Regions from separate parts of the Limnohabitans sp. 2KL-3 genome, predicted to be linked through region 2. Evidence: predicted binding sites of a transcription regulator. Region 2 holds the regulator's gene; each other region holds the start of a gene.
What was found. The regulator sigma-54, encoded in region 2, starts transcription at its own class of promoters, with help from an activator protein. The targets are predictions, from matches to a motif close to TGGCANGNAANCTGCTTT.

Region 1: the regulator sigma-54 is predicted to act here: its motif matches at 1,768-1,785, upstream of AMM41_RS13455 (CmpA/NrtA family ABC transporter substrate-binding protein).
Region 3: the regulator sigma-54 is predicted to act here: its motif matches at 2,949-2,966, upstream of urtA (urea ABC transporter substrate-binding protein).

Annotation. Positions count from the first base shown of each region.
Region 1 covers NZ_CXON01000010.1:92,310-97,937, forward strand. Annotated here, with positions in the region: gene AMM41_RS13445 (sensor histidine kinase) at 1-800, shown strand, start outside; gene AMM41_RS13450 (response regulator) at 797-1,450, shown strand; gene AMM41_RS13455 (CmpA/NrtA family ABC transporter substrate-binding protein) at 1,818-3,224, shown strand; gene ntrB (nitrate ABC transporter permease) at 3,230-4,096, shown strand; gene AMM41_RS13465 (ABC transporter ATP-binding protein) at 4,086-4,961, shown strand; gene cynS (cyanase) at 5,009-5,452, shown strand.
Region 2 covers NZ_CXON01000004.1:276,791-282,418, forward strand. Annotated here, with positions in the region: gene AMM41_RS08350 (SPOR domain-containing protein) at 1-511, shown strand, start outside; gene AMM41_RS08355 (thiol:disulfide interchange protein DsbA/DsbL) at 563-1,204, shown strand; gene lptA (lipopolysaccharide transport periplasmic protein LptA) at 1,332-1,979, shown strand; gene lptB (LPS export ABC transporter ATP-binding protein) at 1,976-2,734, shown strand; gene AMM41_RS08370 (RNA polymerase factor sigma-54) at 2,772-4,313, shown strand; gene AMM41_RS08375 (THUMP domain-containing class I SAM-dependent RNA methyltransferase) at 4,327-5,628, shown strand, end outside.
Region 3 covers NZ_CXON01000002.1:207,495-213,122, reverse strand. Annotated here, with positions in the region: gene ureE (urease accessory protein UreE) at 1-219, opposite strand, end outside; gene ureC (urease subunit alpha) at 289-2,007, opposite strand; gene AMM41_RS03340 (urease subunit beta) at 2,009-2,314, opposite strand; gene AMM41_RS21735 (hypothetical protein) at 2,322-2,492, opposite strand; gene AMM41_RS03335 (urease subunit gamma) at 2,511-2,813, opposite strand; gene urtA (urea ABC transporter substrate-binding protein) at 3,039-4,316, shown strand; gene urtB (urea ABC transporter permease subunit UrtB) at 4,478-5,628, shown strand, end outside.

The DNA.
Region 1 (5,628 bases), on a different contig from region 2:
TCACCGAGCGCAAGCGGGCCCAAGAGGCCTTGCACCGAGCCAAGGACGAGCTCGAAGTGCGCGTGGCCGAACGCACCCATGCGCTGGAAACCGCTTTGCAGCAGCTGCGCGAACTGGCCGCCTGGTCCGACGCTGTGCGCGAAGAGGAGCGCACCCGCATCGCCCGCGAGGTGCACGACGAACTGGGCAGTTTGCTGGTGGCGCTCAAGATGGACGTGGGTTGGCTGGACAAGCGCCTGTCCGAACAAGAGCAGAGGGCCGCCGAAGAAGCGCAAACCATGCGCGAGAAGATGCGGGGCAAGTGCCAAAACATGAGCCGCCTGATCGAGAACGCGGTGGTCAACGTGGGGCGCATCATCACCGACCTGCGCCCCAGCATCCTGGACCACCAGGGCCTGTGGGGTGCGCTGGAGTGGCAGGCGCAGGAGTTTGTGCAGTCGGCCGAGCAAGAACTCAAGTGGTGCATGGAAGTGAACGAGCAACGCGTGTTGCCCGAGCCCATGGCCATGGCGGTGTTTCGCATTTTTCAGGAAATGCTCAGCAACGTGGGCCGCCACGCCCGCGCACGCACGGTGGATGTGGACATGGTGGAGCGTGAAGGTTGGCTGCACCTGTCTGTGGAAGACGATGGATGCGGTGCCTTGCTCCAAGCGTTTGAGTCGGCGCAGGCCTACGGCATCATGGGCATGCGCGAGCGGGCGCGGCACTTTGGCGGCGTCATCGACATTGACAGTGCACCTGGTCGGGGTACAAGAATGCGCTTGTCCATGCCTTTGCCGGACGGTGAGGTGCTCACATGAACGCCACGGTGCGCGTGCTGCTGGGCGACGACCACAAGATCGTGCGTGAAGGCCTGAAGATGGTCTTGGCCGATGACCCCTTGCTGCAGGTGGTGGCCGAAGCCGAGACCGGCCCCGGGGTGCTGGATGCCGTTTATAAACTGCAAGGACCCCAGGGCATTGATGTGGTCTTGCTGGACATCGCCCTGCCCGGCATGGACGGGCTGGATGTCTTGCAGGCTTTGCGGCGCGACTGGCCCTGCTTGCCGGTGCTGATGCTCAGCACCTACCCAGAAAAACAATACGCGGTGCGCTGCATTCAGCTGGGCGCATCGGGTTACCTGAACAAAAGCACCGACACTGACGCTTTGATGGCGGCGCTGCGTCGCGTGGCCGCAGGCGGCATGCACGTCACACCCGCCACGGCGGAAGCGCTGGCCAGCCTGGTGAGCCAGGGCCGCACCAAAAGCGGGATCGAACTGCTCTCGCACCGCGAGCATCAGGTCTACCTTTTGTTGACCCAAGGCCACACCGTGACCGAAATTGGTGCGCAGCTGAGCTTGGCTCCCAACACGGTGAGCACTTACCGTGCACGCATCCTGGAAAAGACCGGCACCAAGAACGATGTGGAGCTGGCTTTGTACGCACAAAGCCTGAATGGGGGGCGTTGAGCGGGCCATGGATTGAGCCGGCCCGATGATGTTTGCACCAACGCTTCTTGTCGTAGGAGCGACGCCCCCGTCGCGATCACCCACGCAAACCACGACCCATCGCCCCGAGTGCGGAGCTCCCACAAAATGCAGGGCATTCCCCCTGTAGGAGCGACGCCCCCGTCGCGATCACCCACGCAAACCACCAAGAATCGCCCCAAGGGCGGGGCTTCTACAAAATGCAGGCATTCCCCCTGTAGGGGTTGCCCTACACCGCGTCGACAAGCCGCTCACGAAATGAAGCCGCGTGCCGCCGACGGCACGCTTTCAACGATTTCTGGCCCACAGCTTGCATGGACCTGAGCATCTTCAACAAAGCGAGGCCGCCATGTCTGAATTCTTTGACCCCTACAACGCCGACCGCCCCCTGATGCTCAAGTGCAGCTGCGGACGTGATCATTCACCCGCCGACCACCACGCCGAGGTGGCCGCCGATGCCGCCGCGGCTCAGTTGCGTGCCCGTTCCGAGACCGCAGAGTTCGAGGCCTACAGCCAAGAATTCATCGAAGCCACCTTGGTCAAGGCCTTGTTCCCGCAGGACCAGGAACGCCGCATGTTCTTGCATGCCGTGGGCAAAAAAACCGCCATGGCCGCCATTGCCAGCGTGTTGCCTGTGGCCAGCTTGCAGGCTTTGGCGCAAAGCAAAGGCCCGCTGGAAAAAACCAACCTCAAGATCGGTTTCATCCCGATCACCTGCGCCACGCCACTGATCATGGCCGATCCATTGGGCTTTTATCAAAAGCAGGGCCTGAATGTCGAAGTGACCAAGACCGCGGGCTGGGCGCTGATTCGCGACAAGATGATCAACAAGGAATACGACGCCACGCACTTCCTCTCGCCCATGCCCTTGGCCATCAGCATGGGGCTGGGCGCCAACGCCACGCCCATGAACGTGGCCACCATCCAGAACGTGAACGGCCAGGCCATCACGCTGGCCGTCAAGCACAAGAACAACCGCGACCCGAAGAACTGGAAGGGTTTCAAGTTTGCGGTGCCTTTCGATTACTCGATGCACAACTTCTTGCTGCGTTACTACCTGGCCGAAAACGGCATCAACCCGGACACCGATGTGCAAATCCGCGTGGTGCCGCCGCCAGAGATGGTGGCCAATCTGCGCTCGGGCAACATCGATGGTTTCTTGGGACCTGACCCTTTCAACCAGCGTGCGGTGTTTGACGAAGTCGGCTTCATCCACATGCTGACCAAAGACCTGTGGAATGGCCACCCCTGCTGCGCCTTTGGCACCAGCACCGAATTCATTCAGAAGAACCCCAACACCTTTGCCGCGCTTTACCGTGCGGTGCTCACGGCCGCCGCCATGGCACGCCAGCCGGGCAACCGTGAGCTGATTGCCAAAGTCATCTCACCCGCCCAGTACCTGAACCAGCCCGAGGCGGTGATTGCCCAAGTACTCACCGGTAAATTTGCCGATGGTTTGGGCAAGGTGCAAAACGTGCCTGACCGCGCCGACTTTGACCCCATGCCTTGGCAGAGCATGGCGGTGTGGATGCTTACACAAATGAAGCGCTGGGGCTATGTGAAGGGCGATGTGAACTACAAACAAATCGCCGAGAAGGTGTTCCTCATCACCGATGCGCGCAAACACATGAAAGAGCTCGGCCACGACTTTGCCGCCACCACGCCTTACCCCAAGTACAAGATCATGGGCAAAGAGTTTGACCCGGCCAAGCCCGAGGACTACATCAAGAGCTTTGCGATCAACAAGATGGGCTAAGGCACATGAAAACCACGCACCTCAATTTGCGCGCGGCCATGGTCTCGCTGCTCATGTTCCTGGTTTTTTTGGGCGCATGGCAGCTGTCGGCCACCGCGCCCACGGTGGCTGGCGCTGCCAAGGCGGGCATGACAGCCGACGAGATCGAGTACCAGAAGATGATGGGCAAGGACCCAGGCGCAGTCAAAACCACAGGCTTTCCGCCACCCCTGGAAGTAGGCAAAGCCATGCTGGGGCACCTGGCCGATCCGTTTTACGACAAAGGCCCCAACGACAAAGGCATCGGCATTCAGTTGGCGCATTCGCTGGGTCGTGTGGCGCTGGGCTTTTTCTTGGCCGTGTTGGTGGCGCTGCCGGTGGGCTTCATGATCGGCATGTCGCCCCTCATGCGCAAGGCGTTTGACCCTTTCATCCAGGTGCTCAAACCCATCAGCCCGCTGGCGTGGATGCCGCTGGCGCTGTATACGCTCAAAGACTCCGAAGTCAGCGGCATTTTCGTCATCTTCATCTGCTCGGTCTGGCCCATGCTCATCAACACCGCCTTTGGTGTGGCTGCGGTCAAGCGCGAATGGCTCAACGTGGCCAGCACGCTGGAAGTCCAACCGCTGCGCAAAGCCTTCTTGGTCATCTTGCCTGCCGCAGCGCCCACCATCGTGACCGGCATGCGCATCAGCATGGGCATTGCCTGGCTGGTGATCGTGGCCGCCGAGATGCTGGTGGGCGGCACAGGCGTGGGCTACTTTGTGTGGAACGAGTGGAACAACCTGTCGCTGGTGAATGTGATCTTTGCGGTGCTGGTGATTGGGGTGGTGGGCATGTTGTTGGACCTGGCCTTTGCCCAGGTGCAAAAGGCGGTGACCTATGTGGAGTGACACCAGCGACCGCGAGCTGATCGCGCCTTTGCCCACAGAAATTTTTGCACCCCAACCCAAGGCCAAAGCCATGAACGCTTTCCTCAAAATTGAAAAACTGGGCAAGGCCTACCAAAGTGACAAGCCGGTGTTTTCGGACGTGTCCTTCACCATCGACAAAGGCGAGTTCGTTTGCATCATCGGCCACTCGGGCTGCGGCAAGACCACCATCTTGAACGTGTTGGCAGGCCTGGACACGGCCACTGAAGGCCATGCCTTCATGGACGGCCGCGAGATCGCGGGCCCCAGCCTGGAGCGCGGCGTGGTGTTCCAAAGCCACGCCCTCATGCCTTGGCTCACCGTGCGGCAAAACATCGCGTTCGCCGTCAAGTCCAAGTGGCCTGAATGGAAAACACCTCAGGTCAATGTGCATGTGGAAAAGCATGTGGGCATGGTGGGCCTGCTGCACGCCATCGACAAAAAACCCAGCCAACTGTCGGGCGGTATGAAGCAGCGCGTGGGCATTGCCAGAGCCTTTGCCATTCAGCCCAAGATGCTGCTGCTCGACGAGCCCTTTGGCGCGCTGGACGCATTGACGCGCGGCACGATTCAAGACGAACTGATGACCATCGTGCGCCAGACGCAACAGACGGTGTTCATGATCACACACGACGTGGACGAAGCGATTTTGCTGTCGGACCGCATCGTGCTCATGAGCAACGGCAACGAGTCGGGTGGCAGTTATGTGCCCGGTGGCCTCGCCGAAGTGGTGGTCAACCCGCTGCCACGCGAACGGACCCGCGCCCAGCTGCACCACCTGCCGGGCTACTACGACATGCGCAACCACATCGTCGACTTTTTGGTGTCACGCGCCAAAGCCCATTGAATTGTTCCCCCCAAATTTTCATCAACCCCCCTCTCAAGAGGTCTTTCATGAACCGTTTAGAAGTCACCGAAAAAATCATCTCCACCAAAGTGGCCAAAGGCATCAAGTGGAGCGACGTCGCCGAAAAAGTCGGCTTGTCCAAGGAGTGGGTCACCGCCGGGTGCCTGGGCCAAATGACCTTTGACGCCAAGCAAGCCAAAATCATCGGCAAGATCTTTGGTCTGACGGCCGACGAGATCAAGTGGCTGCAAGTCGTGCCCTACAAAGGCTCACTGCCCAGCCAGGTGCCTACCGACCCGCTGATCTACCGCTGGTACGAAATCGTCAGCGTCTACGGCACCACCATCAAGGAACTGATCCACGAAGAGTTTGGCGACGGCATCATGAGCGCCATCGACTTCAGCATGGACATCGTGCGCCAGCCCGACCCCAAGGGCGACCGCGTGAACGTGGTGCTGTCGGGCAAGTTCTTGCCTTACAAGCAGTACTGATCGGGCGTGCCCGTCAAGGGCGCCAATAAAAGCCGTGGTGAACCAGTTTCACCACGGCTTTTTTGCTTCTTTCGATCTGGCAATTGAACAGGTGAGGCCAAAAAGCACACAAATTGATTAAAAATAGCTTTTCGCCATAAAAGCCACCAACTCCCCACCACGAGCCCCAGCTTGGA
Region 2 (5,628 bases):
CGTGCAGGAAACGCGCAAAAACAAGGACTGGAACCCCAACAGCGTGTTGCAGCCCAAAGCCGCCGAAGAGATTGCGCCCCTGCCTGAAACCAAAGCACCTGTGGTGGACGACCAGCCCAAAGACAAGCTGGCCGAAAAACCTGCCGACAAAGCTCCCGCAGACACGCCCAAAGCCGAGCCCCGCCCTGCCGCCGTGACTGCCGACCCCCTGGGTGATCTGGCCAAAGCCAAAACCACCTTGAGCACCCCCGTCACCAAAGCCAGTGCCAATGAACCTTTTGACTACTTGGTCCAGGCCGGGGCCTACCGCACCAGTGCCGACGCCGATGCGCAAAAAGCCAAACTCGCCATGTTGGGCATGGATGCCAAAGTGTCTGAGCGCGATCAAGGCGGACGCATCGTTTACCGCGTCCGGATGGGGCCTTTTGAAGACAAAAATGCTGCAGAACGCGCACGGGCCAAAATGGATGCCAACGGCATTGACAACACGCTTGTGCGATTGCAGCGTTGACATGACATGAACACCAGCGCCCAAAGGGTCGCTGAAACCCAAGGAGCCTTGATGAAACGTCGCTTTTTTTCCACCGCCTTGCTGTCCACAGCCGCGTTCTTGGGCAGCTTGCCTGCCTGGGCGCAGCAAGCTTTCAAATCGGGCAAGGACTACATCACGCTCGACAAGCCATTGGCCACCGATGCGGGTGCCGGCAAAATTGAAGTGCTTGAATTCTTCTGGTACAGCTGCCCTCACTGCAACGCTTTTGAGCCCCAATTTGCGCAATGGGCAAAAAATGCCCCCAAAGACGTGGCCGTGCGTCGCATTCCAGTGGCCTTTCGCGAAGACTTCGCCCCGCAACAACGCCTTTACTTCACGCTCGAGGCCATGGATTTGGTTGAAAAAATGCATGTGCGCGTGTTCACCGCCATCCACGGCGAAAAACTCATGCTGAACACCGACGCGGCGGTGCTGTCCTGGATTGAAAAGCAAGGCATCGACAAAGCCAAGTTCAATGAAATTTACAAATCATTTGGCGTGGCGACCAAATGCAAACGGGCGGTGCAACTGCAAAACGACTTCAAAATCGAAGGCGTGCCCTCTTTGGGCGTAGCGGGTCGCTATTACGTTGATGGCACCTTGGCTGGCAGCATGGACCGCGCCCTGAAGGTGGCCGAATCCCTCATCGCCCAAACCCGCACGGCACGCTGAGGCCGCCCCCAGCCTGAGGATGGGTGCTCGCACAGCATCCATCCCGGGTTTTTCTTGGGCCACGGGCGTGCTGGCAGCCGATCGTCAAGGCTTGGGCCTACAATCGAACGATTGTCCAGCAAGATTCATGCCCTCCACATTCCACACCCCTTTTTTGACCGTCGTCTTGAGCGCCATGCTCATGGGCCTGGGCGGGTTGAGCCTGCCTGCATGGGCTGAGAAAGCTGACCGCGACAAGCCCATGCACATTGAAGCCGACAGCATGCGGCACGACGACAACAAACAACTGACGCAATTCAACGGCCAAGTGGTCGCCACCAAAGGCACCCTGGTGTTGCGGGCCGACCGCATGGAAGTTCAGCAAGACAGCCAAGGCAAACAAGTGGCCCGCTTGTGGGCGGCCCCCAATGAACGGGTGTTCTTTCGTCAAAAACGCGAAGGTCTGGAGGAATTCACCGAAGGCGAGGCCGAAACCCTCACCTATGACAACCAAGCCGATGTGGTCACCCTGGTCAAACGCGCCGAAGTGCGCATGCTTCGTGGCACCGTGGTGGCAGACCAAATTCAGGGGCAAACCATTGTGTTCAACAACACCACCGAAGTGATTCAGGTGGATGGCCGGACACAAGACAGCCCGAACGCCCGGGACCAGCGTGTGCGGGCCACCTTGACGCCTCGTCAAAACCCATCGGCCCCTGCGGCCGCTCCAGCCCAGACCGCACCGCGTCCCGTTTTGCGCAACAGCCCTGGCCTTGCCACGCCATCCAAACCATGAGCCAGGCCCCGTTCACCAGCCGCCTGGAAGCCCGGCACCTCAAAAAAGCTTACGGCAGTCGCAAAGTGGTGCACGACGTGTCGGTGCAAGTCGACAAAGGTGAAGTGGTCGGTTTGCTGGGCCCCAATGGCGCAGGCAAAACCACTTCGTTTTACATGATCGTGGGCTTGGTCAGCGCCGACGGGGGGCAAATTCTGATCGATGGGCAAGACGTCACGCGCATGCCGATTCACAAGCGCTCACGCATGGGCTTGTCTTATTTGCCACAAGAAGCCTCGATTTTTAGAAAACTGTCCGTGGCCGACAACGTGCGGGCCATTCTTGAGCTGCAAACCGATGGCCAAGGCCGCCCTTTGGCCCATGCCGAAATCGAAAAACGCCTGAGCGAACTGCTGGCCGATTTGCGGGTGGACCACCTGCGCGACTCCCCCTCGGTGGCGCTGTCGGGCGGCGAGCGCCGCCGCGTCGAAATTGCCCGCGCCTTGGCCACCGACCCGCGCTTTATTTTGCTGGATGAGCCTTTTGCCGGCATCGACCCGATCGCCGTGATCGAGATCCAGCGCATCATCGCCTTCCTCAAGCAACGCGGCATTGGCGTGCTCATCACCGACCACAATGTGCGCGAGACCCTGGGCATTTGCGATCACGCGTTCATCATCAGTGAAGGCCGCGTGCTGGCCGAAGGCACACCCGAGGAAATCGTGGCCAATGCCGATGTGCGCCGGGTGTACCTGGGCGAACACTTCCGCATGTGATGCACCCATCCCAACGCCTTGACACGAAAGCACAGCCATGAAGCCCGGCCTGTCGCTGCGCATGTCCCAGCACTTGGCGCTCACGCCCCAGCTGCAACAATCGATCCGCCTGCTGCAACTGTCCACGCTGGAGCTGTCGCAAGAGGTGGACCAGATGCTGGACGAGAACCCGTTTCTTGAACGCACCGAGGAAGAAGCGCCTGCCGAAGCCTTTGGTCTGGACCAGGCCGACACCCACGTCAGTTTGGGCGACCGCGTGAGCGAAAGCGCCAGCAGCGCCAGCAGCAGCGAGGACAACGCCAACGAAGCCCGTGACGAAGCCGTGACCGATGTGGCCGAAAGCTGGGACGGCGACGGCAGCGTGGACATGCGCCCCGACGACAGCGAATGGGGCGGCGACGCCACCCCACGCCAAAACAACGGCGAAGAAACCGCCGACGCCATCGACCTGGCCGGCAGCAGCGGCTCTCTGACCGACTTTTTGCACCGCCAGGCCTTGTCGTTGCGCTTGTCCGAGATTGACCGCGCTGCGCTGCGCTTTTTGATCGAGTCGCTCAACGACGATGGCTACCTGACCGACACCCTGCCCGAACTGGCCGCCAGCCTGGCCGGCACTGACGACCTTGAACAAATCGACGAGCTGGTGCACCGATTCACGGTGGCGCTGGGCTTGCTGCAATCGCTCGAACCCGTGGGCGTGGGTGCACGCGACTTGGCCGAATGCCTGCGCATCCAGGTCAAAGCCTGTCTGCAGGACTCCCCCGACGACGAAGTGGCCCAAGCGGCACTGGCCATCTGCGCCCAGCCGCTGGACATGCTGGCCAAGCGCGACTACAAGCGTTTGGCGCTGGCCTGTGGCTTGAGCGAAGCCGTGGTCAAAGCCGCCATTCCCTTCATTGCCCGGCTTGAACCCAAACCGGGCCGGCCCTTTGTGCAGGCCGAGCGCAACATCATCATTCCCGATGTGCTGGTGGTCAACACCAGCAAAACCGGCACACCCAAATTTCGAATCCAGCTCAACCCCGACGTGATGCCCAAGCTGCGTGTACACGACATCTATGCCAACGCCCTGCGCGGCGGCAAGGGCGACAGCCACGCGGGCTTGCAGCAACGTCTGCAAGAAGCCCGCTGGTTCATCAAGAACATCCAGCAGCGCTTTGACACCATCTTGCGCGTGTCCACCGCCATCGTCGAGCGACAAAAGAACTTTTTGACGCACGGCGCTCTGGCCATGCGCCCACTGGTGCTGCGCGAAATTGCCGACGAGCTGGGCATGCACGAGTCCACCATCAGCCGTGTGACCACGGCCAAATACATGTCCACGCCGCAAGGCACGTTTGAGTTGAAGTATTTCTTTGGCTCGGGCCTGGGCACCGACAGCGGCAGCGCCGCGTCGAGCACCGCCGTGCGGGCGCTCATCAAGCAGTTTGTTGCGGCTGAAAAACCCGCCAAACCCCTGTCGGACAACCAAATTTCCGAGATGCTGAAAGAGCAAGGCATCGACTGCGCACGTCGCACGGTGGCCAAGTACCGCGAAGCCCTGAAGATCGCGCCCGCCAACCTGCGCAAAACCCTTTGAGAAGACTTTCCCCGTGAATTCATTGAACCTGTTCATGCCCTGCGCCGCTGGCGTTGAGGGCTTTTTGGCCGACGAGGTCCACGCCATCACCGGCCTCACGGGCCACGACCTGATGACCGGGCGCGGCGGCGTGATGGCCCGCGCCTCGTGGCGCGACGCCCTGCGCATCAACCTGCACAGCCGCCTGACCCAGCGCGTGCTGGTGCAGCTGTCGGTCACCGATTACCGCAACGAAAACGACCTGTACCGCGCAGCCAGCGAAGTGGCTTGGGAAATCTGGTTCACGCCCAAGCAAACCTTCAAGATCGACATCACGGCGCAGCACAGCCCACTGACCAGCCTGAACTTTGCGGCGCTCAAAATCAAAGACGCGGTAGCCGACCGCTTTCGCGCCAAGCGCGGCGAGCGTCCCAGCGTCGACACCAGCTGGCCCGACGTGCGCATCTACGCGCACCTGACCCCCGAAACGGCCACGCTCTACATCGACACCTCGGGCGAGCCGCTGTTCAAGCGCGGCTGGCGCACCGACAAGGGCGATGCGCCTTTGAAAGAAACCCTGGCCGCCGCCATGATCGCGGCCAGCGGCTGGGACGCCACCGTGCCCCTGTACGACCCCTGCTGCGGCAGCGGCACCATCCCGATCGAAGCGGCGCAAATCGCCTGCGGCATCGCCCCAGGTTTGCAACGCCGCTTTGGCTTCGAGAAATTGCTGCCCTTCCAGAACCACGTCTGGCAAGGCCTGATCGAAGAAGCCCGTGACCTGGAACACGAACCCACCGCGCCCGTCTTTGGAAGCGATGTGGCCTTCCGCATGGTCGACTTTTCGGAGCGCAATGCCGAGCGTGCTGGCGTGTCCGGCGTGATCGAGTTCCGAGGTGGTGATGCGCTGCAACGCATGCCCCCCAGCGAGACGCCCGGCGTCATGCTGCTCAACCCGCCCTATGGCGAACGCATTGCCGCAGCGGGTGTGGCCGGGCGCGGGCGCGAGAACTTCCAGCCTGGTGCGCTGGCAAGCTCCAGAGCAGCCGCCCCAAGCCACCACCGCGAGACTGCTCAGACCGACGACGGAGGCGACTTCTTTGCCCAACTGGCCAGCCACTGGAAGAAAAACTACAGCGGTTGGAGCGCCTGGATGCTCACGCCCGACCTGAAGCTGCCCAGCAAAATGCGCTTGAAAGAATCGCGCCGCGTGCCCATGTGGAACGGCCCCATCGAATGCCGTCTGTTTCGCTTTGACATGATCAAAGGCAGCTTGAAGCGCGTGCCTGGCGACGGCACCCAGAGCCCAGCGGGCACGCCCGGCCCCGACGTCTCG
Region 3 (5,628 bases), on a different contig from region 2:
CACACGCACGAGCGAGCCGTCTTCGGCCACCAGCACATCGCCGCCGCGCACCACGGTGCCTCGGGGCAAAAAGATGCCCAGGGCACGGCCTGCGCTGTCGGTCGCATCAAAGCGGCTTTTCTGGCGGGTGTCCCAGTCCAGGGTGATGGTGCAGGCACGTTGGATCAGCACGCGGGCCAGGCCACGGCCTTGGGGCATGAGTTTGGAGCAGAGGAGCATCAGTGTAGGAGCCACGGCTTCGTGGCGATCAAGGGGTTGCAATGCAAGGGGGTCAATGGTCTGGCATGTTCAAAAAAGAAAATACCTTTGAGTCATGGGCAGGCTGGTGGCTGGTTCGCACACCAGCAATTGACCGTCGGCACGCACCGCATAAGTTTGGGCATCGACTTCCATGCGGGGCGCGTAGTCATTGTGGACCATGTCGCGCTTGCCTACTTTGCGGATGTTTTTCACGGCCGACAAGGTTTTTTGCAGACCATAACGTGCACCCACGCCCGCCTGCAAACCCGCTTGCGAGACAAAAGTCAGCGAGCCGCGCGACAGCGCCCCGCCATAGCTGCCAAACATGGGGCGGTAGTGCACCGGCTGCGGTGTGGGGATGGACGCGTTCGGGTCGCCCATGGCGGCCAGCGCGATGAAGCCGCCCTTCATGATGAGCGCCGGTTTCACGCCAAAAAACGCGGGCTTCCAGATCACCAAGTCAGCCCACTTGCCAGCCTCGATGCTGCCCACTTCGTGGCTGATGCCGTGCGCAATCGCGGGGTTGATCGTGTACTTGGCGATGTACCGTTTGACGCGGGCGTTGTCGTGGCGATCGGTGTCGCCGGGCAGGCTGCCGCGCTGCTGCTTCATCTTGTGCGCGGTCTGCCAGGTGCGGATGATGACTTCGCCCACGCGGCCCATGGCTTGGCTGTCGCTGCTCATCATGCTGATGGCGCCCAGGTCGTGCAGGATGTCTTCGGCCGCAATGGTTTCTTTGCGGATGCGGCTTTCTGCAAAAGCCAGGTCCTCGGCAATCGCTGGGTCCAGGTGGTGGCAGACCATGAGCATGTCCACATGCTCGTCGAGCGTGTTGATGGTGTAGGGGCGTGTGGGGTTGGTCGAAGACGGCAGCACGTTGGCTTCGCCCACCACTTTCAAGATGTCGGGGGCATGCCCGCCGCCCGCGCCTTCGGTGTGGAAGGTGTGGATGGTGCGGCCTTTGAAGGCCGCCACGGTGTCTTCCACAAAGCCCGATTCGTTGAGCGTGTCGGTGTGGATGGCGACTTGCGTGTCGGTTTCTTCGGCCACGTTCAGGCAGTTGTCGATGGCCGCAGGCGTGGTGCCCCAGTCTTCGTGGAGCTTGAGGCCAATCGCACCTGCGCTGATCTGCTCGTGCAGTGCGGCATGCAAGCTGGCATTGCCCTTGCCCAGAAAGCCAATGTTCATCGCAAAGGCATCGGCCGCCTGCATCATGCGTTCGATGTTGAAAGGGCCAGGCGTGCAGGTGGTGGCAAAGGTGCCGGTGGCCGGGCCGGTGCCGCCGCCCAGCATGGTGGTCACACCGCTGGCCAGCGCTTCGTCGATCTGTTGGGGCGCGATGAAGTGGATGTGTGAGTCAATGCCGCCTGCGGTGACGATCAAGCCTTCGCAGCTGATGATCTCGGTGCCGGGGCCGATGATGATGTCGACACCCGGCTGCGTGTCAGGGTTGCCCGCTTTGCCAATGGCGGCGATGCGGTTGCCGCGCAGGCCGATGTCGGCTTTGACGATGCCCCAGTGATCGATGATGAGCGCGTTGGTGAGCACGCAGTCCATCGCACCTTCGGCGTTCGTTCTTTGCGATTGCGACATGCCATCGCGGATGGTTTTCCCCCCCCCGAACTTGACCTCTTCGCCGTAGCCACCGGCTTGCAGCGTGAAGTCTTTTTCAACCTCGATCACCAAGGCCGTATCTGCCAGTCGGACGCGATCGCCCACGGTGGGGCCGAACATTTCGGCATAAGCGCGTTTGTCGATGTGGGCCATGTCAGAGTTTCCCTTGCGTTAAGCCGCGAAAGCCGTACACCACACGGTCTCCCGCATAGTCCACCAATTCGACGGTGCGTTGCTGACCGGGTTCAAAGCGCACCGCGGTCCCCGACGCGATGTTCAGACGCATGCCTCGTGCCGCGGCCCGGTCAAAGCTCAGGCCACCATTGGTTTCGGCAAAGTGGTAGTGCGAGCCCACTTGAATCGGGCGGTCGCTGGCGTTTTGCACCACCAGGGTGCAGGTGCGGCGGCCCACATTCAGCGCGTGCTGACCGGGGTCAATCAAAAGTTCTCCGGGGGTCATGCGGGGCTCACTTCTTGCCGAAATAAACAGCCACCGCCAGCACCGCGGCGATGGCGATGAAACCCAGCACATCGGTGGCGTGCCAATGGGTGCCACTCAGGCCGTGCCCATCGTGTGCCAAGGCGGTGTTGGCCAGCTGTGTGAAGGCCAAAGACAAAGTGAATGCAAATTTTTTCATGACAGCTCCTGGGTGTTTTTAAACAATGGGTTGGTGCACGGTCACCAATTTGGTGCCGTCCGGAAAAGTCGCTTCGACCTGGATATCGGGGATCATTTCAGCGATGCCATCCATGACGTCGGCACGCGTCAAAACGGTGCGGCCTTCGCTCATGAGTTGAGCCACGGTCTTACCGTCGCGTGCGCCTTCCATGACAGCAGCGCTGATCAGCGCGATGGCTTCGGGGTAGTTGAGTTTGAGGCCACGTGCCTTGCGGCGTTCGGCCAAAAGTGCCGCCGTGAAGATCAGCAGTTTGTCTTTTTCGCGAGGGGTGAGTTCCATTTTGGTGCGTGCTTTGAATGTGTTGGGCGAGCTGAACATCAATGTAGCAAAGAGCATGCCTCTTTATAGGGACTGTGTGATTTCCCTAGGAAGTCGCTCAGGCATGTTCTGGTGCATTCCTGCATTTTGAAAAGTTGGCACGGTGATTGCAAGAGGAATTGCAGCGTTGCAAGCGCTCCGCCCTTTTTTGAATCCATTTACTTTCCTGATTGGAGTGATCACATGATGAACCGCCGTGGCAATCTTAAAGCCCTCGCAACTGCTGCAGCCATTGTGGCTGGCAGCCTGAGTTTTGCAAACCAAGCCCAAGCGCAAGCGGGCAACACCATCAAAGTCGGCGTGCTGCACAGCTTGTCGGGCACCATGGCCATCTCTGAAACCGTGTTGAAAGACACCGTGCTCATGGCCATTGATGAGATCAATGCCAAGGGCGGCGTGCTCGGCAAAAAGCTCGAGCCCGTGATCGTGGACCCGGCTTCCAACTGGCCTTTGTTCGCTGAAAAAACCAAGCAGCTTCTGGGTCAAGACAAGGTCTCGGTCATCTTCGGTTGCTGGACATCGGTGTCTCGCAAATCGGTGTTGCCGGTGGTCGAAGAAATGAACGGCTTGCTGTTCTACCCCGTGCAATACGAAGGCGAAGAGCTGTCAAAAAATGTGTTCTACACAGGCGCTGCGCCCAACCAGCAAGCGATTCCTGCCGTGGACTACCTGATGAGCAAAGAAGGCGGCGGCGCCAAGCGCTGGGTCTTGCTGGGCACCGACTATGTGTACCCCCGCACCACCAACAAAATCTTGCGTGCTTACCTGAAAAGCAAAGGCGTGGCTGACAAAGACATCGATGAAAAATACACCCCGTTTGGTCACTCAGATTACCAAACCATCGTGGCCGATGTGAAGAAATTTTCTGCCGGTGGCAAGACCGCTGTGGTGTCCACCATCAACGGTGACTCCAACGTGCCTTTTTACAAGGAACTGGGCAATGCAGGCTTGAAGGCCAAAGACGTGCCTGTGGTGGCCTTCTCGGTGGGTGAAGAAGAGCTGCGTGGCGTGGACACCAAGCCTTTGGTGGGTCACTTGGCGGCATGGAACTACTTCATGTCCATCAAGAACCCAGCCAACGACGAGTTCACCAAAAAGTGGGCGGCTTACGCCAAGGCCAAAAACATCGCAGGTCACAAAGACAAGCCTTTGACCAACGACCCGATGGAAGCGACTTACATCGGCATCAACATGTGGAAGCAAGCGGTTGAAAAAGCCAAGTCCACCGACACCGACAAAGTGATTGCAGCCATGGCCGGACAAACCTTCAAGGCTCCTAGCGGCATCACCAGCAAGATGGACGAGAAAAACCACCACCTGCACAAGTCGGTGTTCATCGGCGAGATCAAGGCTGATGGCCAGTTCAATGTGGTGTGGAAGACGCCTGGCCCCGTCAAGGCCAAGCCATGGAGCCCCTTCATTGAAGGCAACGACAAGAAGCCTGACGAGCCAGCCAAGAAGTGATCGTTTGAGCGTGTTCTGAAAAAGGGAGGGCACAGTCCCTCCCTTTTTCCAAATGGCAACAGCGTTTTGTAGGTCGGTGGCTTCAGCCCCGACATGGGTGCTTGTCGGAGCTGAAGCTCCGACCTACGGCCAAAGTCATGTGAGGCCAAGAGATGATCAAAATGAAAAGATGGATTGTGAAAGGCGCGTTGATCGCCAGTGCGCTGTGGGGCCTGACGGCTGCGCATGCTCTGACGATGGACGAGGCCCGAGGCATCGCGATTGGAGAGAGCGATGCGCGTGTTGAAGCCTTGGCCAAAGCGGTGGCCCAAGGCGATGAAAAAACGGCGGCCTATTTGCAAGCGCTGGCCGACGATGTGGTCAAAATTGCCAAAGACCAAGTGCTGGTCGTGCGCGACGGTCAGGGCACAGACCCGGTCACCGGCCAATCGGTGCCTGTGCCCGATGATGCCGAAGACGTGATGCTGAACAACCGCTTGCGGGGTGAACTCGACACCGCCTTGGCGGCGCTCAAGTTGTTCAGCACCGATGTGAAGGTGCGCCGCCTGGCCGCCTTGTCGCTGCTCAAAGAGCCGGACGCCAGCCGTGCGCCCCTGCTTGACAAAGCGCTGGCCACCGAGCCTGACGAGACGGTCAAGAGCTTGGTGCGACAGGCCCGTGCGGCTGCCTTGCTCAGCAGCGAGACCCCCAATGACCGCTTGCTGGCTGCGCAGGAATTGGCGGCCAGTCGGCAACCCGAAACACTGCTCTTGCTCAACCAGCGCTTGGCTCAAGAGCAAGACCTATCGGTCAAAAAACAAATTCAGACCTCCTTGGCTGCCGTGCAGCAAAGCCTGCGTTGGGGCGAGCGATTGGGCACCTTGTTCACAGGTGCCAGTTTGGGCTCCATCTTGCTGCTGGTGGCGCTGGGCTTGGCCATCACCTATGGCCTGATGGGCGTGATCAACATGGCGCACGGCGAGCTGATGATGATCGGCGCCTACGCTACCTATGTGGTGCAAGCGGCGTTTCGCCACTACCTGCCGGGCGCCTTTGACTGGTATTTGCTGGCGGCAGTCCCTTTGGCTTTCATGGCATCGGCTTTGGTGGGGGCCGTGATGGAGCGCACCGTGCTCAAGCATTTGTATGGCCGCCCTCTTGAAACCCTGTTGGCCACCTGGGGCATCAGCTTGGTGCTCATGCAAGGCGTGCGCAGCCTGTTTGGTGCGCAAAACGTGGGCGTGGAAAACCCCTCGTGGATGAGCGGCTCGCTGCAGCTGCTGCCCAATTTGCAACTGCCCTGGAACCGGGTGCTCATCATCGTGTTTGCGGC